One region of the Marispirochaeta aestuarii genome, then DNA from elsewhere that is predicted to be linked to it. Evidence: riboswitches for the same ligand, from Rfam matches in the RefSeq annotation. Region 1 holds a riboswitch; the other holds the start of a gene.

Evidence for each region. Region 1 has a riboswitch for molybdenum cofactor ahead of B4O97_RS08775 (substrate-binding domain-containing protein). Riboswitches for the same ligand answer to the same signal wherever they lie in the genome.
Region 2: another riboswitch for molybdenum cofactor. It lies ahead of B4O97_RS01455 (4Fe-4S dicluster domain-containing protein); the one in region 1 lies ahead of B4O97_RS08775 (substrate-binding domain-containing protein).

The regions. Positions count from the first base shown of each region.
Region 1 covers NZ_MWQY01000008.1:163,931-181,104, forward strand. The annotation lists gene B4O97_RS08755 (4Fe-4S dicluster domain-containing protein) at 1-226, shown strand, start outside; gene B4O97_RS08760 (hypothetical protein) at 223-489, opposite strand; gene B4O97_RS08765 (ATP-binding cassette domain-containing protein) at 542-1,564, opposite strand; gene B4O97_RS08770 (ABC transporter permease) at 1,557-2,240, opposite strand; gene B4O97_RS08775 (substrate-binding domain-containing protein) at 2,262-3,122, opposite strand; molybdenum cofactor riboswitch at 3,114-3,260, opposite strand; gene alr (alanine racemase) at 3,304-4,425, opposite strand; gene B4O97_RS08785 (arginine deiminase) at 4,518-5,756, shown strand; gene B4O97_RS08790 (SDR family NAD(P)-dependent oxidoreductase) at 5,746-6,477, opposite strand; gene B4O97_RS08795 (ABC transporter ATP-binding protein) at 6,738-8,453, shown strand; gene B4O97_RS08800 (hypothetical protein) at 8,602-9,138, shown strand; gene B4O97_RS08805 (4Fe-4S dicluster domain-containing protein) at 9,138-9,362, shown strand; gene vorB (3-methyl-2-oxobutanoate dehydrogenase subunit VorB) at 9,355-10,413, shown strand; gene B4O97_RS08815 (2-oxoacid:acceptor oxidoreductase family protein) at 10,410-11,813, shown strand; gene buk (butyrate kinase) at 11,800-12,885, shown strand; gene B4O97_RS08825 (phosphate acyltransferase) at 12,882-13,757, shown strand; gene B4O97_RS08830 (methyl-accepting chemotaxis protein) at 13,802-15,718, opposite strand; gene B4O97_RS08835 (rhodanese-like domain-containing protein) at 15,715-16,218, opposite strand; gene B4O97_RS08840 (hypothetical protein) at 16,413-16,850, opposite strand; gene B4O97_RS08845 (hypothetical protein) at 17,055-17,174, opposite strand, start outside.
Region 2 covers NZ_MWQY01000001.1:317,197-322,145, forward strand. The annotation lists gene B4O97_RS01450 (aldehyde ferredoxin oxidoreductase) at 1-1,463, opposite strand, end outside; gene B4O97_RS01455 (4Fe-4S dicluster domain-containing protein) at 1,483-2,133, opposite strand; molybdenum cofactor riboswitch at 2,138-2,259, opposite strand; gene B4O97_RS01460 (PGPGW domain-containing protein) at 2,549-2,977, shown strand; gene B4O97_RS01465 (FliG C-terminal domain-containing protein) at 3,096-3,386, shown strand; gene B4O97_RS01470 (methyl-accepting chemotaxis protein) at 3,395-4,210, opposite strand; gene B4O97_RS01475 (FIST signal transduction protein) at 4,216-4,949, opposite strand, start outside.

The DNA.
Region 1 (17,174 bases):
CGTGTGGATGGCCCCCTACCAGGGTGAGCTGACCCAGCCCCTGACGGACACGGCTTTCTGTTCCGGCTGCGGCAGCTGCCAGCACGCCTGTCCGGTGGAAGGAGAAAAGGCAATACTTGTCCAGGGACTTGAAGAGCATGGAAGACGGAAGGAAAAACCTGTCGACCAGCAGGAGGAAGAAGAACCGGGTTCCCCCGGCGAGGAATTCGAGGAGTTTCCCTTTTAGCTTTTCCCGCTTATGGTGCTTTCATATTCCGGAAAATAACGTCCGATTACCTGCAGATCAAAACTCCTGAGAATAGATTCCTTGGGTTCATGTTCCAGAAGAAACTGAAAGGATTCTTTTATCAGCCGTTCTTTATCCCCGGTACCCCCCGTCAGTTTCTGAAAATAGGTATCATCCAGGCGGACCGTATGTTTTGTGACACTCCCGCCTTCCGTGACACTTACAATAAAGGTATTCTGGTTTTCTTTTCGGACATCGACCATGGCATCCCTCCATCTGCGGACTGGTATCTGCTGCTTTTAGAGGTAAGAACTATCAGTACAAACGTACAGTGGAGGCTTTGAAGGAGACAAACACCCTGGAACCGGGACTCAAACCAAGTTCCGCGCTGGATTCCCCGGTAACACGAGAGGTAAGGACAAGATTCTCCACCCTTACCGCAACATCGATAAGGGGATGAGCCTGCTCCCTGTTTTTCACCGGCGTAACGGACTCCACCGTCCCGGGAAAGTTGTTCCGGGCCGATGAATGAAGAGCCTCCCGGGAGAGGATTATCCTGTCGTAGTCCACAACGGCCTTGGTAAAATCCCCCTCCAGGTCCGGACAGTGTATCGATACCCCGTCGGACACAAAGAGCCGCTCGTCCTTCTGTCCGGGAACCATTCTTCCGGGAAGGATATTCTCCCCTGCGGGAACAACCCTGCCCTCATCCAGGTGGACCAGCCGGTCGCAGATGCGGTAGGCGAAGGGGAGGTTATGGGTGCTCACGATTATTGTTGTCCCATAAAGATCACGTATGGAGGGCAGAAGCTTTTCAAAACGCCGGACGTTCTCCCGGTCGATACTGGATGTGGGTTCATCGAAAAGGATCACCTTGGGTCTCAATACCAGGGCCCTGGCAATGGCAACCCGCTGGATCTCCCCTCCGGAAAGAGCGTTGGACCGCCGCTTTTCAAAACCCTGGAGTCCTACCACCTCCAGAGCTTCCATAACCTTTTCCCTGATCTCACAGCCGGATTGCTTTCTGATCTTCAGGCCGTAGGCAATGTTGTCATATACCGTACCGCTCAAAAGCAGGGGGTTCTGGTGCAGATAGACGGTCTGTTCCCGCAGCGCCCTGCTCCTGCTCACATCCCTGCCCTCAAAGAGAATCCGCCCCTTTTCCAGGGGCAGCAACATGTTCAGAAGCTTCATAAGGGTCGTTTTACCCGAACCGTTGGGCCCCAGGAGCACGTGTATCCTGTTCTCCTGGAAGTCGAGCTCTTCCACAATCAGGGCCGGCTCCGAGTCATAACCGAATTCTATATTCTCAGCACGAAAAACGGGATTCTCAGACATCATTCTTTACCAGGCTGTGGGTTATGATATTGATACCCAGGGCGATGGCCAGCAGAATCAGCCCCAGGGAGATCCCCAGCTCGAACTGCCCCTTGCTGGTCTCCAGGGCAATGCTGGTGGTCATGGTACGGGTATACCAGCGGATATTGCCTCCCAGCATCATGGACACCCCCACCTCGCCTACGACCCTGCCGAATCCCGCCAGAACCGCGGAGATTATGATAAAGCGGGCCTCTATTATCGACGCCTTGAGCACGTCTCCGCGGCGGGCGCCCAGGGTTATCAGGGTCTCATGAAAACGGGGATCCATTCTGGAGAGCCCTGAGTAGACAAGGGATGTCAGGACCGGCAGCACCAGGAAAACCTGGCCGATAATGATAGCCCCGGGGGTGAAGAGCAGGTTCAGCTCCCCCAGGGGACCGGAGCGGGAGATAACGGAAAAAACAAGAAGACCGATAACCACGGTGGGAACCGCCATAAGGGCGCTCAACACGGAGATTATCGGCCGTTTGAAGGGGATCCTGCCGAAATGCAGAGCTATCCCCAGGGGAATACTCAAAAGGGAAGCGAAGAATGTGGAAGCCAGGGCCAGACGCAGGGAGGTAAAGGCGATGAAAAAGACCTCCCGGTCGCCTGACACTATCAGACGCAGAGCTTCCGTAAAAATGGAACCCATGGTACTCCCGGTTCTTCCGCCTTAACGGGCGTCGGGATAGAAGAGCTGTTCGCCGCCCTTCTTGAAATCTCCGATCAGCTGCTGACCCTTCCCGCTGACAATCCAGTCAATCAGGGCCATGGCGCCGTCAAAGTTCACATGGGGGTGAAGTTCAGGATTGACCGCGATGATGCCGTAGGGATTGAAGAGGGAGGCCTCGCCGTCGAAACACACCACCAGGTCGATGGAATCCTTCATGGCGATAAAGGTTCCCCGATCGGCAAGGGTATAGCCCTGAAGGTCATTGGTCATGGTTATTACCGCGCCCATTCCCTGTCCGGCCTCTTTATACCAGGAACCTTCGGGGGTAATCCCGGCACCCTCCCAGAGACTGAGTTCCTTAAAATGGGTCCCGGAATTGTCTCCCCGGGAAACGAAATCCGCCTCGGCCTCGGCTACCAGCTTGAGTGCCTCGGCAGCAGTCCCGGCCTCTCCGATTCCAGCGGGATCATCCTCAGGTCCGAGAACAACGAAATCGTTATACATTACGTCTTTCCGGTTTACCCCGTAACCGGCGTCGACAAACTTGTCTTCCTGGGCCCGGGCATGGACAAATACAACATCCACATCGCCCTTTTCGCCAAGACCAAGGGCAGCGCCGGTTCCGACGGCGATAACATCAACGGTGTATCCCGTGTCTTTGGTGAACTCCGGCAGCAGGAAGCCCAGAAGGCCGCTGTTGTCCGTACTGGTGGTGGTGGCAAGTTTTACCCTGGGATTCTCCGGGGCGGGGGCCTGTTCTTCAACTTTTGGTGACTGGGGGCTTTCAGCGGCGCCGCCTGCAAAAAGGGACATGGAAAACACTGCAAACAGCACGACGGCAAGAGTTATTGCCTTTTTCATTTGGGAACTCCTTTCCAAATTTCGGGAGGTTGCCTGATTTCTCAGCCAGCCCTTGGACAGCCATACGACTGCCCGGGACCGGTCGCCTTAGATCCGGAGACGAATCCTTAGGCTAACGGTTCGGAGAATGTCTGAAAGGGATTGTAGTATAGGAGGATCAGAAAATCAACAAAGCTCTATATTATTTTTCCGCCAGTCGCGGCACCCTGCCGGAAATGCGGGTGACGATCTCGTAGTTTATGGTCCCCAGAACTTCGGCCTGCTCCCCGGCTCCGATGAACTGGTCAGCCTGCGCCCCGATTATCACCACCTCGTCGCCTTCCTCGACCCTGCCCCTTAAAGGGCTTACATCGATAAGGCACTGGTCCATGCAGATCGTTCCCACCTGCCGGCAGCGCCGGCCGCCGACGAGCATCTCGATGCGGTTGCTCAAGGCCCGTGCGAGTCCGTCCCCATACCCCACAGGCACCGTGGCTATCAGGGACTGACGGGAGGTAATATAACTGTGACCATAACTCAACCCGGTGCCGGGAGAAACCTCCTTTAACTGGGTTATCGCGGTTTTCCAGCTCAGAACCGGTTTAAGCTCGTCCACCCGGGGATTGCGGATTTCGGAAGAGGGCTTTAATCCATACAGGGCGATTCCCGGCCTGCAGGCATCAAAGCAGGCACCGGAGACATCAAAGATCGCGGCGCTGTTGGCCATGTGGGTCTCAAAGTCCCTGAAGTCCGCGGTCTTTTCCACCAGGTCCCGGAACCGGCCAAGCTGTTCCAGGGAATACTCCGGGTCTCCCTCATCGGCCCGGGGAAAATGGCTCATGAATCCGGCAATCTTCAATCCCGGATACCCTGCAATCCTGGCCAGCACCGTGTCGGCCTCCCGGGGGCAGAATCCCACCCTTCCCATGCCGGTATCGAATTTCAGATGCACCCTGATATCCCGTCCCTGACGAAGCGCCTCCCTGGAGAGCGCCCGGAGCTGAATGTCCGTGGCCACTACAGGCTCAAATCCATGGGCGGCGATCTCCTGCGCGGTATCTCCCAGATCCGGAGACAGGATAATAAAGCGGGCATCAATCCCGTTTTCCGCCAGCTCCAGAGCCTCCTGCACCTGAGCGACCCCGAAGGTATCCACTCCCCGGGAGACAAGATGGGATGCCACAATACGAGCCCCGTGGCCGTAGGCATCGGCCTTGATGGCGGGCCATAAAGGCCGACCGCCGGCCAGCTCCCGCAGCAGAGAAAGGTTGTGGTCAAGATTCTTCAAGGATATGTATACCCTGGTCAGGGGAAGTCTGCTCATACTTTGCTCCGTCGGGAACCAAGAATACCATAGACCCCTGCCCGAGGGGAATAGATTTACAGTCGGCGTTTTTCTGATATGATACTGACACCATGGATACACAAAATCCTGCACTGAAGATCCGCAGCGAAGTCGGCCCCTTGAAAACAATCCTTCTCCACCGCCCGGGAGGGGAGCTGGAACGGCTTATTCCCAAATACCTGGACGAGATGCTCTTTGAAGATATTCCCTATCTGGCACAGATGCAGGCAGAACACGACAAGTTCGCCGAAGTGCTGCGGGCCAACGGAGCGGAAGTACTCTATTTTGAAAAACTCCTTGAGGATATCCTTGAGGCCGGGAAGGTAAAAGAGGCTGTCATCGCAGAAATTACCGCCGGGCTCAGGGTAAACTCAGCACCCTTAAAAGAGGACATCCGGGCTCTCCTTGCAGGGATGCCCCCCAGGGAACTCACTGCGACCCTGCTTTCGGGCCTTTCAAAGAAAGAGGTGCCCCATTCCGAGGCGGAAAAGAGACTCTCCTTCTACATAAAGGACGAATACCCCTTCTATATCGACCCCCTGCCGAACCTGTACTTCTCCCGGGACTACGGGACGGTCATAGGTACCCGGCTTTCGGTGAACACCATGAAAGCCCGGGCCCGGAAACGTGAGAGCATGCTGCTGCAGCATATCGCTGAGCATCATCCCCGCTTCAGAGGCTGCAGACTCTGGCACCGTCACAACGAACCGGACAGCATCGAGGGGGGAGACATCCTGGTTCTGAATGATTCGGTCATCGCCGTCGGCTGCAGCGCCCGGACCAGCCCGGAGGGAATCGAGACCCTGGCATCCAGGCTTTTCGCAGAGGACGAAACAGTACGGGAAGTCCTGGTTATCCAGATTCCTTTTACCCGGGCCTATATGCACCTGGATACGGTCTTTACCATGGTGGATGTGGACAAGTTCACCATCTTTCCCGGCATCGCCGATTCGGCCCATATATTTCGCCTGAGCCCCGGGGGGCAGAAAAACAGGGGGGGAATCCGCATACGCCAGGAGAAGAACCTGGCCAGGACTCTGGCAAAGAGTCTGAACCTCCCCGCAGTCAGGCTTATCGCCACCGGGGGCGGGGACACCTGGAGCGCCGAACGGGAACAGTGGAACGACAGCACCAATACCCTGGCAATCGCCCCGGGCAAGGTCATAACCTACAGGCGCAACATCCTCTCCAACGAGATCCTGCGGCAGAACGGCGTGGAAGTTCTGGAGATTGCAGGGTCGGAGCTGGTGCGGGGAAGGGGCGGCCCCAGGTGCATGAGCATGCCCCTGAGGCGCAGTTCTACAGGGTAAAGCCGCCGTCCACAGTAAGGATCTGTCCGGTCATCAGATCGGCATCCATGAGCAGACTGACAATAACCTGGGCGACATCGTCGGGGCTGCAGACTTTCTTTAGAGGAGTCCCTTCGGACATCCTCGCGATATGATCCTCCTTGCCTGAAACCCAGCGGGTGGTGACGATTCCCGGAGCGACGGCATTCACACGCACCTCCGGCGCCAGCACGTGGGCCAGGCTTCGGGTCAGGGTGCTGACCCCTCCCTTGGACACACAGTAGGGTATGGAACTTCCGGTTCCCAGGGCGGCAATGGAAGAGACGTTGACGATTGCTCCTCTGTTTTTTCTGAGCTCCGCAGCACAGGCGCGGCTCACCTTGAAGGTTCCCTTGATATTTACATCGAAAATGGAATCCCAGTGCTCGTCCCGGACGGCGTCCAGATCTTCCAGAGGGATGAACTCGGTTTTACCTGCATTATTAACCAGGTAATCGATGCGGCCGAAGCTCTCAAGGGTTGCGGCTGTCATCTTTTTGACTGCATCTTCATCGGCAATACTGGCACAGAAGGATATGGCTGTGCCCCCGGCAGCCCTGACATCCTTTACCGTTTTTTCAGCTTCATCCCGGGATCGGGAATAATTAATTACACACGCAACATTCCGCCTGGCCAGCATCAGGGCTGTGGACCGCCCTATGCCGGTGCCTCCGCCGGTTATGATTGCTACTTTGTTTTCCATGGTAAAGCTCCTCGAAAATTCGTAAGGGAAAATTAATCTGACAAGATCTTAGCATGAAAGCAGGGACTACAAAAACCAGCAGACAGCACAGGGCAAGCTGCATGAGAAAGAGCTCATCTATACAATGCGCACTTTTATACACATACGACGAACATACTGCCTTTACATCCGTGCAAATTTACACAGGCCTTATCCCATAGCTCATGACGATCTGATAAAAATCGTGTAAGGTTTTTGTTAGAAACGAAAACGGAGCCGCCATGCTGAAAAAATTCATACGCTACTACCGCCCCCATCTGAGCCTCTTTGTTATTGATATGTTAGTGGCCTCCGCCATGTCGCTGCTTCTGATCTTTTTCCCCTACATAACCCGGAACCTTCTGCGAAGCTATATACCGGAAAGCAATGTTCCCATGATCATCTGGTCCCTCGCGGCGCTTGGTTCAATCTGTCTGTTCATGCTCGTTTTGAATTATATCCGGATAAAATGGGGACATATCCTGGGTGTGCGCATGGAAGCCGATATGCGGAAGGATATTTTCCGGCATGTGCAGAAACTCTCCTTTACCTGGTTTGACAACACAAAAACCGGCCACATCATGTCCCGAATCTCCAATGATCTGAACATGATCGCCGAAGTCGCCCACCACGCCCCGGAGGACCTGTTGATATCCCTGGTGGTATTGATCGGAGCATATATCTTCATGTTCAGCTTCAGCTGGCCCCTGGCGCTCATCTCGCTGATTCCCTTCCCCTTCATGCTGATCTGGGGAATCATTTTCGGCGGCCGAATGCGCTCCGGCTTCCGGAAGGTGAGAAAGGAGATCGCCGAAATCAACAGCACCGTCGAAAACTCGGTCCAGGGAATCCGGGAGGTAAAGGCTTTCGCCAATGAAGAGCTCGAAGAGGAGAAATTCCACAATTCGAATACGACCTTCCGCTATGCCAAGGAGAACGCCTACACCGCCATGGCAGGCTTCCACTCGGTAATCCATTTTCTCCGGGACTCCTACTATCTCGTGGTCGTGGGCGGCGGAGTGCTGCTTATATTTCACGGGCTTATCGAGGTCTACGACCTGCTCTCCTTTGTACTTTTTGTGGGGATCATACTGCCCCCCATCGACAGACTGATCAACTTTAATGAGCAGCTGCAGCAGGGGACCGCCGCCTTCGAACGCTTTGTGGAAATCATGGAGATTGAACCCGACATCGCTGACCGTCCGGGATCAAAAACCCTCGCGGAGCACAGCAGGGAGATTCGCTTCAGGGATGTGCATTTCAGCTATGCCGGATCCCCCGAGCCGGTCCTGAAGGGAATCAACCTGACTGTCCCCTTCGGCAGCAAGGTGGCTCTGGTGGGTGAGTCGGGAGCCGGAAAAAGCACCCTGGTTTCGCTGATCCCCCGGTTCTACGAGGTCAGTCAGGGAGAGATCAGCATCGACGGGATGGATGTGAAAAACCTGACCCAGAAATCCCTCAGGGAGCAGACAGGAATCGTACAGCAGAACGTTTTTCTCTTCGACACCTCCTTACGGGAAAACATCATGTACGGCAATCCCCTGGCAACGGAAGAGGAGATGGTCCGGGCGGCAAGCTGGGCAAACATTCTGGATTTTATTCAAAGTCTGCCGGAGGGCTTCGATACCGAAGTGGGAGAACGGGGAGTAAAGCTGTCGGGAGGACAGAAGCAGCGTATAGCCATTGCCAGGGTCTTTCTGAAGAATCCCCCCATTCTGATCCTTGACGAGGCGACATCCGCCCTCGATACCGAATCGGAAGCCCTTATCCAAAATGCCATGTTCAGGCTGGCGGAAAACCGTACCACCATAATAATTGCCCACCGGCTTTCCACCGTCAGAAACGTTGACAGAATCTATGTAATGAAGGAGGGGCGTATCATTGAAGAGGGAGCACACTCTGAACTGCTGGCATTGAAAGGGTACTATGAACGATTATATACCCAGCGAAGACTCTGAAAAAAAGTTCAACATCAAATTTTAACCAAAATATCCTCCCGCAAGGGCTTCACAAAAAAAACAAGCCTTTACGGGGGAGAATTTCATTAATCTTTTTACAAATGACGAAAGTCGAATTACAATAAAATCAAAAATAGGAGGCCCGCCGATGGAACTGACCATCAAGGAAATCCCCGCGGCATTCAAAGCCAATATACCCCAGGGGATGCGCCTTTTTGCCAAGCACGGAAAAGAGGTACTTCTCGTTGAATCTGTTTTCTGTCCCAACGGCCACAACCTGCTGGTGGACAGCGTACGTATTCACGATGAGCCCTCCATACGCCTGAATATCAGGCTGGGAAACCAGAAGGGAGTGGTGTTCCTCGACTCCTTCTGGGGAAGCCACGCGAATCTTTTTTCGTTTCTTCCCACGAAGATGGAGGCGGACAGCGCAGTGGAAGCCCACTGCCCCTACTGCGATGTTCTTCTTAACGTCAAACAGCCCTGCGAAAACAAGGATTGCGATTCCCGGGAACAGATCGCCCTCTATCTTCCGGGACGCAACAACAGGATCTACATCTGTCCCAAGGTGGCCTGCCCCCATCACATGCTGGTGGTGGAGGAGATACCCCACGACATTCTGGAAGTCATAGATGAAATCAACTACTTCGGTACCGGTCAGGACGAAGTTTTCGGGGGGATCTGATGAATTACGTTCGAATAGCCGCAGACGAGTGCAAGGGCTGCCGCCTCTGCGTGCAGAACTGTCCCAACAACTGCCTGGGAATCGGTTCCGAGATAAACCAGATGGGATATCAGGCCGCGGTCTTCAAAAACCCCAACTGTACCGCCTGCGGAATATGCTTCTACGTCTGTCCGGAACCCGGCGCCGTTACGGTGTATAAGAACGAGGAGCGGATCAATGCATAAGCAGCTGATGAAAGGAAACGAAGCAGTCATATACGGCGCCCTGCTGGGAGGCGCTACCCACTTTTTCGGCTACCCCATAACACCGGCCAGCGAAATAGCCCACGCCGCGGCGGCCTACTTCAGGGCCGCCGGCAGAGTATTTCTCCAGGGCGAGTCGGAGGTCAGCGTTATCAACATGATCTACGGTGCCGCCGGTGCCGGAGCCCGGGTCATGTCCGCCTCATCCGGGCCGGGGGTAGCCCTTATGGCCGAAGGGATCTCCTACATAGCCGGAGCGGAACTGCCCGCGGTCCTTGTGGATGTACAGCGTGCCGGTCCGGGACTCGGCAACATATGGCCGGAACAGTCCGATTACAACATGGTGGTAAAAGGGGGAGGCCACGGAAACTACCGCAACATAGTGCTGGCCCCGAACTCTGCCCAGGAGATGTGCGATTTTACCTACAGGGCTTTTGAGCTGGCGGACAAATACCGCATGCTCGTTTTCATTCTGACGGATGCCTATATCGGACAGATGATGGAGCCCGTCTCCTTCCCGGAAAAAGTACTCCACGGAGAACGCCACCCATGGGCGGTCTATGGAGACTCCCGGAGCAGGGAAAACCTTATCACCTCCATCCTGATGAACAGGGAGCTGCTGTCCCGGCACAACCTCCACCTCCAGGAGAAGTACCGGCGCATCGAGAAGGAGATATGCGATTTCCAGGAAGTACAGACAGAAGATGCCGAGCTGATCTTCGTGGCCTACGGAATCAGTTCCAGGCTCTGTTACTCTGCGGTATCCCAGCTGAGAAAAAAGGGAATAAAAGCCGGACTGCTGAGGCCCAGGACCCTCTATCCCTTCCCGCGGCAGCGCCTCAAGGAGCTTTCTTCCTCGGCAAAACTGTTTATCACCGTGGAACTGTCCAATGGACAGATGGCCGACGATGTGGAACTCGCCCTCGAGGGCCGCAGGCCTCATCTGCTGTACAACTGGATGGGCGGTGTAGTTCCGGAGGTGTCGGAGATTATAGCCCGCACCGAGTCCGACATGCAGGGGGTACCGGTATGATAGTAAAGGAAAAACCGAAAAGCTTCTACGAGGTCTTTGAACGCAAGGGCCCCGGGCAGAAAACGACCCATTACTGCCCCGGATGCGGCCACGGCACGGCGCATAAGCTTCTTGCCGAGATTATCGACGAGATGGGTATTCAGGACCGGACGGTGTTTCTCTCCCCCGTGGGATGTTCCGTCTTTGCCTACTACTATTTTGACACCGGGAATATTCAGTGCTCCCACGGCCGCGCACCGGCGGTGGGCACCGGGGTCAAACGGGTCCGGGACGATGCGGTGGTCATCTCCTATCAGGGAGACGGAGACCTGGCCGGAATCGGCACTACGGAAATAATCCACGCCGCCAACCGCGGGGAAAACATGACGGTCATTTTCATCAACAACGCCATCTACGGTATGACCGGCGGCCAGATGGCACCCACGACCCTCAGCGGACAGAAGACCCTGACTACCCCCGAAGGACGTGACCTGTCCCTTGACGGGGCACCCATCGGCATGGCGGAGGTCATGAATGCCCTTGCCCCTCCGGTGTATATCGAACGGGTGAGTCTCTCCTCCCCCGCCGGCATAATGAAGACCCGCCGGGCTTTCAAAAAGGCCCTTCAGAATCAGATCGACAAAAAAGGCTTCTCCTTCGTGGAAGTTCTCTCCCCCTGCCCCATCAACTGGAAGATGGACCCCGTCAGGGCCCGGGAATGGATGAAGGAGACCATGGAGGAGATCTTTCCCCCGGGATGTCTGCGGGACACCGCCGATCAGTGCACGCCCCACACCCTGCTGAAACCCCTGAACGACCGGGAGCTCATGGACCTTTTCCGGGTAAAAAAGGAACTGCCCCAGGTGCAGAAACAGGAACTGCCCCAGGAGCAGCACATCAAGATATCCGGCTTCGGCGGACAGGGCGTACTGTCAGCGGGAATTCTGCTGGCCAACTGCGTTATCGCCGAAGGCCTTGAAGCAACCTGGCTCCCCTCCTACGGACCGGAGATGCGCGGCGGAACCGCCAATGCCAGCGTCATTCTTTCGCAGGAGGCGATAGGTTCTCCCGTTGTCGACGAGCCGAACGTTCTCATGGCGATGAATCTTCCCTCACTCCTGAATTTCGAGGAAAAGGTGCTCCCGGGAGGACTCATAATCGTCAACTCCTCAGTCGTTGACCGCAAGGTGAAGCGAAAAGACGTCAAAGCCCTGTATGTACCCGCCTCCGAGATGGCCAGAAACGAAGGATTGATCTCAGCGGCCAATATCGTAATGCTGACGGTGTATCTGCTTGAGTCCCGGGTTGTGGATCTGGAGACCTTCAAGGCAGTTCTGCCCCTCAGCCTGAAAAAGAAGGAGTTCCTGGATCTTAACCTGCGGCTCATACAAAAGGCAGAAGCCTTTTATGCGGGCCTCTGACTCCATCTTTGTCCTGGTTATAAACCCGGGATCCACCTCCACCAAGCTGGCTCTCTTTCACGGGGAGACATGCCTGCAGAATTATACAATCCGCCATTCCGCAGAGGAGCTGAGGCGGTTCTCCTCCGTCGCCGGGCAGAAGAATTACCGAAAGGAGCTGACCGAGACCTTTATCAGCGACACGCTGCCGAAGGATGCAGAGCTTGCGGCCGTCATCGGCCGGGGCGGACTCCTGGCACCTTTGGAAAGCGGGGTCTACTCCGTGAACAGCAGCATGCTGGAGGACCTGGAAAGCGCCCGCTGGGGAGAGCATGCAAGCAACCTGGGAGCAATCCTTGCGGAGGAAATCGCCCGGCCCAGGGGCATACCCTCCTACATTGCAGACCCGGTTGTTGTGGACGAAATGCTTGACGAAGCCCGCTTCTCCGGCTGCCCGGAGATACAGCGGGTCAGTATCTTTCACGCCCTGAACCAGAAATCCGCCGCACGCAAGGCCGCAGCCCGGCTCGGCAAAAGCTATGAAGAGCTGAACCTTATTGTAGCTCACCTTGGGGGGGGGATCTCAGTTGGCGCCCACCGCCGGGGACGGGTCATCGATGTAAATAACGCCCTGGATGGGGACGGTCCCTTTTCCCCGGAACGCAGCGGAGGCCTTCCGGCAGGTCAGCTTGTCAGCCTGGCCCTGGAGTACCGGGACAGAGAAAAGGAAATCAGAAAAAAGATTGTCGGACAGGGCGGAATGGTCGCCTATCTGGGGACCAACGATCTTCAGGCAGCCCTGGAGCGCATAAACGCCGGAGACACGAAGGCAGAAGCCGTGGTCCGCGCCATGGCCTACCAGGTCGCCAAGGAGATTGCTTCCCACGGTGCAACCCTCAAAGGGCGTATCGATGGAATAGTACTGACCGGAGGAATAGCCTGCAGCGGCTATGTAACGGACCTTATCCGAGAAAGGGTCTCGTACCTCGCACCCGTGCTTGTAATAGAAGGAGAGCGCGAAATGGAGGCCCTTGCAGAGAACGCCCTTGGGGCACTGAACAGAACCCGGACGATTAAGGAGTACCGCCGGTGAAGCTCGATCAGTTTCTTAAAGTCGAAAGGAAGACGACGGTCGCAGTCCCCTTCCCCGAGGATGATGCAATCCTGAAGACCTGTAAAACAGCGGCGGATCAGGACTGGGCCAGCTTCCTTTTTATCGGAAATCCGGAAACAATCGAAAAGGCCGCCGCAAATACAGGCCTTAAACCCGGTTCCTACAAATGTGAGAAGGCGGAAAATGAGACCGAAGCCTGCGCTCTTACAGCCAGATACATAAAGGAAGGGAAAGCCCAGGTCGCCATGAAGGGACAGGTGCATACCGGGGAGTTCAGCCGCGCCCTCTTCTCGAAGGATGCCGGACTGCTGGAACCGGGCAGACTCGTCAGCCACATGGCACTGTGTCAGGTGGCCTCGTATCACAAGCTGCTCTTTCTTACGGACTGCGCCATAAACATCAGGCCGGATTACGCGGATAAACTCCGTATACTCGATAACGCCGTCGATCTTGCGAAGCGGCTCGGCATATCCAGGCCGAAGGTCGGCCTGGTGGCCCCGGTGGAAACGGTAAATCCCAAGATAGACTCAACAACCGATGCGGAGAAGCTTCGCCGTGAATATGATCCGCAAAAAGCCCTGCTGGGAGGCCCCTTCGGCCTGGATGTCGCCCTCTCTGCAGAAGCGGCGCGGATAAAAAAGATAGAGAGTCCCGTTGCTGGAGACGTGGACATTCTTCTATTTCCGGAGCTGAACTCCGGCAACGCCGTCTACAAAACCCTCACCGTTCTGGCCGGAGCGACCATCGCCGGCCTTCTGATCGGCCTTCAGGCTCCCGTGGTGCTTACCTCCCGGGCCGACAATGCTGAGACCAAACTACTGTCCCTGAAATTAGGCCTCGCCTCCGTGTAAATCCGGACACCGGGGAATGAAGCTGGACCTTTGCGCCAGATATATTACTCCCGGGCCAAAGGTTCAAGAGTCTCAACAGTTTCCTGCTCATTGATTTCGAATATGGCGACCTGCTCATGCAGAGAGTGCGTTACGGCAACCATCGATTTTACCAGGGCAAGAGACTCTTCCGCATCTCTGCTGACCCTGGTTGCCTCATCGGTCATGGAACGGGCGGCATCGCTGACCTTCGTGCTGACACTGACAAGTCCTCCGATAGCGTCTATAGCGACCCTTCCGCTGACCAGCATCTCTCGTGACCCGGTTTTTACCCCTTCGGTGATCCTGCCGATTTCTTCCAGTGAAGATAGTATGATCTCGCTGCTTTGGGACTGAACATCCACCCTGCCTTTAATATCATTCAGAAGTGTGTTCACCTGTTCTGCGGAACTCGCAATATGGGAAAACGAGGCTTCCGTCTCTGCGGAGATTGCCACAGCCCGTTCAATAGACGCTCTGACTTCATTCAGGTTTTCAGAAATTGTCCGGGACTGCAGATTGGATACTTCGGAGAGTTTTCGTATCTCTTCCGCTACAACCGAGAACCCCCGTCCTGCATCGCCGGCGTGCGCTGCTTCTATGGCGGCGTTCATTGCCAGAAGGTCTGTCTGCGATGCAATCTGCTTGATCGTCGTATTTGCATCAATAATCGCTTCTGAACGAGCGCTCAAGGTGTGTACCGTCTCTTTCAGTTCATCAAGCCGGGACCTCCCGTTACTTGTTACCTGCTGTAAATGGTCCGATTCGACTGCGCTCCGTCCAAGATTTTCTGCAGTCTCCCGAATGCTTTCGATCAGTGCGGTAATGGAACGATTGCTTTCCTCCACCGTTGAAGACTGCGTGTTGATATTCGTATCCTGTTCTTCGATAGTCCGTTCGATCTCCTCCATATTCGAGGAAACTGTCGTTATTATATCGCTCTGCCGGGAAATGACCTCTTCTACCTGAGATGAGAGCAGATTAATCTGTCCGGCGGAATGACCCGTTACTGTCATGGAATCCAGCAGACGGTCTGTACCGGTTAAGGTTTCCTGTGCACCCTTCCGGGTATTGAATACGATGGCCGAGAGATTTGCGAGAAAATCATTGAAACTTCGCCCCAGAGCACCGATCTCATCCCGGTATTTCGTTTCCAGACGAATGGTCAAGTTTCCATTGGAGACGTCCTTCATGGCATGAAATATGGACTGAACGGCATTCGTAAAGCGATTACTGTAAAGAATTGAGATCAGTAGACTCACTGCCACAGCCACAAGGGAGGCGGAAAAAAGGACGTTTCGCAGCCGATCGCCTACCGAGTCGCTCGTCTCGGTTACAGCATAAATATCATCCGTCAGTATTCCGTCCAGTGCCCCCACCGCCCGGGAGATCGTGGTATAGGTCGTCTGTAAAGTCCGAGCCGGCTGCTGCAGCACAATGCGGAAATATTCTTCATTGAAGACTGCTGAATTGTCGTTTGATCCCGTTGCATCCGTTACCGGAGATGAAACATTGCCAAGGGCCTGCCCGACGGAACGGGACAGAATCTGTTGCCTCCGTTCGATGACGGGAAGCAAATTGTTCTCGAATGTTTCGAGATACGAACCTATGCCGGTGTTTAAAACGAATACCAGGGTCTGTTGGACTTTCGGCATGCCCTTTCGATCAAAACCGCCATTCTCGCTGAAATACGATTTCAGGCGGGTATACTCCTGGATTCCTACCTGATTACGGTTTTCAATCAGAGACTGAATATTGTTCTGCACATTATCGACCATAGCAAGGGCGTCACGATACGACAGGATGCGGCGGTTGTCTTCATCGATCCGATCGATGCCCCGGGAGAGAGAGTGAATACCCCAATATCCCGCACCGGCTATAACTACGATAAGCAGAACTATACTGAGAAAGGCGGAAATCAGCTGAAAACGTATACTTCTCACTCCGTCACCACCGGTAAACCTGCAGACAGCCAGCCCCCGTTCATACCGCCGGCAAGGGAGACTGCTTCAAACCCCATCATTCTCAGAACTCCGACTACCTGTCCCGCCGCCTGACCGCTGTAACAGGTCACAAGCAGACTCCTGTCTCTGGGGAGTTCATCCAGGTGATGCCCCACGTCAAACCACCAGATGTTCACAGCTCCCTCGATGTGTCCCCTGGCAAAATCTTCTGCCCGTCGAATATCCAGGACCATAACCGGTTCGTTATTGCTTAAACGCTCATGCAGGGCAGAAGGAACAATGATATTTTTATTTTCGTTTGATAAGCCGAGGAAGTATTGCTGCCCGGCCTCTTCCAGAGCTTCTTCCCCGGCTACAACCTGGGAGAGGAGTTCCAGGATCTCGGTATCCGACATTTCCTGGAACTCCGTCTGAGAACACCCAGGCATGAACAGGAAAAATGCAGGCACGGCAAGGAACAGCAGAAAACGTTTACTCATTGAAAATTTCATAGCTCAATTTTACGTGCAGGTGGTGATTTTCGCAAGAAAATTACGATTTATTCGAATCCGCAGGAGTGGCTGAAGGACCTCAGCCCACACGAGGCGGCAAAGTGGCAGCGTCGACGGTATATGCAAGTCACCAGCGGAGAAGTTTCAAAAATAGCCTGCGCCTCCGTATAGCCAGATATCAGCTATGGGTGCCCTCCTGCAATTGCTTCCCTGGCTGCTTTCTCTATTTCATCATCGATTGCATCATCAAAAGAGAAGGAGTAAATCTTCCACTCGTTATCCGGTTTATAGAACTGGAACTCCATTCTTAAGGGTTGTCGATCATGCAGGGCAAGATACGTTAAATGCACAAAACGGTCAGCTATACTGACTGCGCCGAGGAACTCCTCACCGTAATACCGGCCTACCAGGCCTTGCACACCTGTAAGCTGGTTCTGCAGATTCCGGACAGTATCCGGTGACGAGCTGATCCACCTGTTCGTACTGTAAATGCTCTCCAGTGCTTCAGCATACCTTTGAGAAGCATAGAGCTGAAAAAACTTTTCCACCTCGGCCGAATAGTCTGCAAGCAGCAGTGATGCCGACAAAAACATGATCAGTATCGGAATAATCTTTTTCATGTGTTTTCTCCTCCTGCGATAGACATATTCTACCCGCTTTCGCCGTTCGACGGAATCCGGCCATGGCATGGTTGACCGGAGGAGAAAAATACTCAAGCCCAGATGATATCTCGATGCATTGCCGGTTCCAGCGGAAAAGCTCCGGCCAAAGTCTACATGCAATACACGGATTTTACCGTGATGTATCCCTGCATCCTCCCTCCCTTATATATTTCGAACAGAGGATGCGTCAGGTATCTCCTTCTCTGCATTACAGTGCTCGCAGTAGGGAAGCAGCGAATGCCGAATTCCGTGGCATTCCGGACATTCCTCAAAAAGCGGAGT
Region 2 (4,949 bases), on a different contig from region 1:
ATGGAGGATATAACTCCTCCAACCACTCCGTCGGATTCATTGCTGTGGTGAACGGGATAGCCGAGTTTTGTCCAGAGTTTGTTTCCCTTGTAGCTCCAGTAGTCCTCGCCGAAGCCCCATTTTTTTGCAACGTACCAGGCTCCTTCGCCGAGGGTCGCCAGCTCTCCTTCCTTGAAGGCGATGCGTCGGTAAAAATCCTGGAAAAAGCTGATATCTCCCTTTTCGATCTTGTCCAGGGGCAGGGAGTTGTACTCATCCCGGGGAAGGACCTTTTCCAGATAGCCGTGATCGATGGCCCAGAAGAAGTCACGCCCCAGCTGCCCGTAGTTGCACCAGACGCCGTAGTCGTCGGCGATCTGCGCTCCCATGGAACGTCCGATAACATTGGCCTCGTCATTGGTTTTGCCCGCAACCTTGTAGCCTTTCATTACGCCGTTGGGAGAGAAAAACCCCATGCAGGTATTGGCCACATTCGGGCTGACGCCGTAGGCCTCCAGTTCGGGAACATGAAGGTGACTGTGACAGCGGACAGGGCAGGACGCGCATCCGCCCATACGGACGGTGTATTTTTCGCCCGCGGGACCAAGGTCCTTGATGGCTTTCATGGTACGGTAGCCGATCTTGTTGACTTCCTCCGGCCGGACTTCTCCCGTTTCGATGGGATAGGGGGCTGCACCCCAGAAAAGCCCCTTCTGGGAAGTCCAGCGGCTGGAGGGATCATGGTACTCGGCCCAGGCCTGGGGAGTCGAGGGAACAACGTGCTGGTTGTTGGCCCCCACGATGGCAAAGGTATCCTTGTTCAGCTTGTGCCAGGCATTCCGGTCTCCTGCGATCTTTACCGAACCGGTTCCCATGACGCCGATGGCCTTGAGGTTCTTGGAGCCCATTACACCGCCGTGTCCGCCTGCGGAGTGGCTGGCGCCGGTCCGGATAACCGAAAGGTTGACCTGGTGTTCACCGGCCTGACCGATGGCCGCAACCTGGGAGCTTTTTCCCATGATGGCGGTAATTCCTGCAATCGTGTTGAAAGTCCCGTCTCCCCAGAAAACTGAGGCGTCTTCCAGGGTGACGTCCTGGTCGACTATCCTGAGCCATACCGGCCGTTTTGCTTTTCCCTGGATAATGACAGCGTCATAACCCGCGTACTTCATCTCCACCGCAAAGTGGCCGCCCATGTGACTGTCGGAAACCCCGTGGAAGGGATTGGAGGGAAGAAGGCTGGTAATATTGGTCCGTCCGGAACACATGGCTCCTGTTCCCGTAAGGGGACCGACGCCGAATATTATCCTGTTCTCCTCAGCGAAGGGATGGGTCCCCTGGGGAACCTCGTCCCACATTACCTTGTAGCCGATTCCCATACCGCCTATGTAGCGGGAATATTTTTCCGTTGATTCTCTTGTTATCTGTTCAGTGCTCAGATCCACTCGAAGAATGGTTCCTGCCCAACCGCCTTTTAATGCCATATCTCTCTACTCCTGTTGTTTATACCTGAAAATGCTCTTTGTACTTCTGAATCGCGTCTTCCCAGGACACATACTGCAGTGCACCGGTGGGACAGTCCTTAACGCAGGCTGTATAGCCGTGGCAAAGGATACACTTGGTGGAAACATTGGTTTCCGGATCAAGGGTAGGAATGCCCCAGGGACAGGCTCGAACGCAGGTTCCGCAGCCGACGCATTTTTCCGGGTCAACCTCCCGGGCCCCGGTTCCTTCGTGTTCGAAGATCGCGTTCTCCGGACATGCCAGCGCACAGGCGGGCTGTTCGCACTGCCTGCAGGTATCGGCAACAAGGGTAAAATTACCCATCTCTCCGGGGCCGTTTACCCAGTCCCCCCGTACCCCTTTGGGGCCGTAGGCAAAGTTCTGACTTACCTTGATTCTTGCGGTAACCTGACTGGCTTTACCGTCGTTTCCAACCGAGCATGTAGCTTCACAGACCAGACATCCGGTGCAGCGGGCTGATTCGTGGATAATCATTCCATCGGCGGTTTCAAAGACTTTGATGTCCTTGGACGTACAGCCCGGCAGCAGCCAGGACATGGTCGTAGCCCCGATGGCGCTGATTCCTGTGTACTTGAGAAAATCTCTGCGGGTAATTTTCTGGTTCAGCAGTTGTGATTGAGTTTCGGACACACCTTACCTCCCTGTATTTTCTCCTTTCCAAATACGGGAGGCACAGACGTTTCCATCGGGACCTGGCGTCCGACAACCCTGGGACGGGCGTCCTGTAGGTTAATCGGATCGGAGATATATATGTACATTCTAATCGAGATAAAAAGATATGTAAAGAAATAAGGAATAGAAAATCGTATAAATGGTCGTTCTCTGCGCAAAAAATAAAATAATTGAAAATAGATGTGAGTGTTTTACTAATAATGTGATATGGATTGTATTAATATTCTGACGTAGGGTTTTATCCTGCTGAAAATCCTGACGGCCCAGGATATGGGAAAAAGAGCAGTTTTTGGAGCTGCCCTTATTATCTTCAATATCGTATAATTTTCCTGTTATCCGGCACGGATAATCTGTTAAGGGGAGAAGTATTGCGTTGAGTGATTTTTCTGCTGCTGCAAGGGAGTTTTTTTCAAGATACGGAGAATTCGCCGCCTTGCTTGGGGGGCTTTCCCTTGTCCTGTTTTTCTTAACCCTGGTTGCCATACCCCTCATAATAGTATCCATTCCGGCTGACTACTTTATCCGGGACCCCGGAAGCCTGTCAGATAGACGGCATCCCGTATTGCGGGCAGCGGTTTTCGTCATAAAGAATTCCCTGGGTGCTGTTTTTCTTCTTGCCGGATTCGTCATGCTGTTTATACCGGGGCAGGGGCTTCTGACATTCATGATTGGCCTGATGCTGATGAATTTCCCCGGAAAAAGAATGCTTGAACTGAAGCTTATTCGGAAGCCCCGGATCAGGGAGGCCGTGAACTGGATTCGGGTAAAGGCGAAACGGTCGTCCCTGGAGCTTCCCGAATAGGGCTTCTCTCCCCGGGTCCTTTCTCCCCCGGGAAGGTGCATCGCATGGAAATATTCTGTATACTGTACCAGTGACCCGGAAATCCCCTTTCCCAGAGCGCGAACTGGCACGGCTTCTGATGGCTCTTCCCCGAATCGAAATCCAGAACCGCCTGTTAAAAGTCAGCGACAGGGAGCTTGCCCTGGCAATGCTGAATCTCGATGAAAATGAACGGTCAGGAATCTATGCGGCGGTGTCCCCCGAGAAAATCCGTAGGCTGCGGGAGGAACTGTCCATGCTGCGGCGGCTGAGGCTTCACAGAGAGGATTATCTCACGGCTCTCGCCAGGGTTATAAGCGTACTGGAAGGGCGGCCGTACACCGAGGTACTGCGCTCCTATATTCGTCCCAGGGGCCGAAGGCCGGGATAGACTTTCGATTACTTCAGACTCCGCCTGGCCCCTGCCAGGTCGGACTGAAAGGAGAGGAGCATATCCTCGATTTCACTGTTCGATATGGCCGACTGCTCTATCATTCGATTAAGGTTCTCTTTCAGGGCATCGTATTCCTGGAATACATCGAGTATGGACTGAACGTCTTCCTGGACGGCGTCGGCGTTGTTCTTGCTTTCCTGGGTTCTTTCCAGCAGTTTTTTTACGGTTTCTCTGCTGGAGGAGACTTCATTACTGATGGAGTGCAGAATATTTACCAGCTGAAAGATAAGGTCGATCATTTCGTGCAGTTGCCCTGATGCCTGGTTTACGATTTCCCTCGACTGCACACCGTGCCGGCGAATCTCTTTTGCTACAACTGAAAAACCCGCTCCCTCTTTTCCTACCCGGGCAGCCTGAATCGAGGCGTTCATGGCCAGGATGTTGGTTATCTCCGAAAGATCTTCCACTTCCTTCAGTTTGTTCTGTGCCTCCTCCGCCTTGCTTTGAAGGATCTGTCCCAGTTTGTAGGAGTGGCCGAAGGACTGGTCGATGCTCGAGAAGTGGCTCTCCACCTCATTAATATAGTCCCGGGATACGAGAAAGGTTTCCAGGAAGCTGTTCATTCGGGTCTGGAAACTTGTACGTACCTTTTCCACCGCATGGGTTATTTTTGAAAAGTGCTCATGGAGGTAGCGGACGGTAATATTCAGAAGCTGACTGCGGGAAATTATTTCGAAAACCACGGCATTGATTTTACTGGCGAAATAATGGAGCAGTTTTTTCCCCTTTGACGTCTGAATTCGTGTTTCGGTATGTTCCATATCGATTATTCTCCGATGAACAGTGCGGTAAGCGTCTGGTTATGGTGAGTAAATAGTTCTTCTCCGTAGGTGTTGAAACCGATGTAGGGAATTGAGGAGAATACCTGGTGAAAATCATCCAGTTTTTCGTCTTCCCTCATTTCCAGATAGCGGAGAACGCAGTTAAAGAGAATCACTCCCCCGAGGGGACTTACCTGGTCCCTTGCGCTCTGCAGCGCAGCTCTGGCATTAGCCAGAATGTCTCCCTGTCTGAGGAGGCGCATTTTTGTCCCCGCCTCGATGAAGCAATAGAACTGAAGCCCCTTTCCGTCTATGACAGCGTTCGGGCTGCGGGTGTATACCGTATCGCCGATTACAACCCCCAGGGGATTTCGTGAAAAATGCATGTGTTCAATTGCTTCCGGTCCTGAAAGCCCCAGCATCCTGGCATAATAATCTGCAGCAGGTTCATGGTCTATCTCCCATACCACCCGTTTCTCCGGATCTGCCTGGGTAATGAGAAACTCCTTGTCCGTTGGAAGATAATGAACAAAGTGGTCGTAGAAAAAGGGGACCTTCATTTTCATGACCGCGACGCACACAGCATCACCGGATATCCGGGAGTCATGGGCGACAAGGGTCTCCGTAAAGGTCAGTTCGTCCGCGGCGGCTCCTCCAACCAGGGGAAAGGAGAACTTCCTGGCAGTTGAAAACTCCTTCATAACGAGTTCTCCCAGGGCAAGACCGTCGACGAGAACGA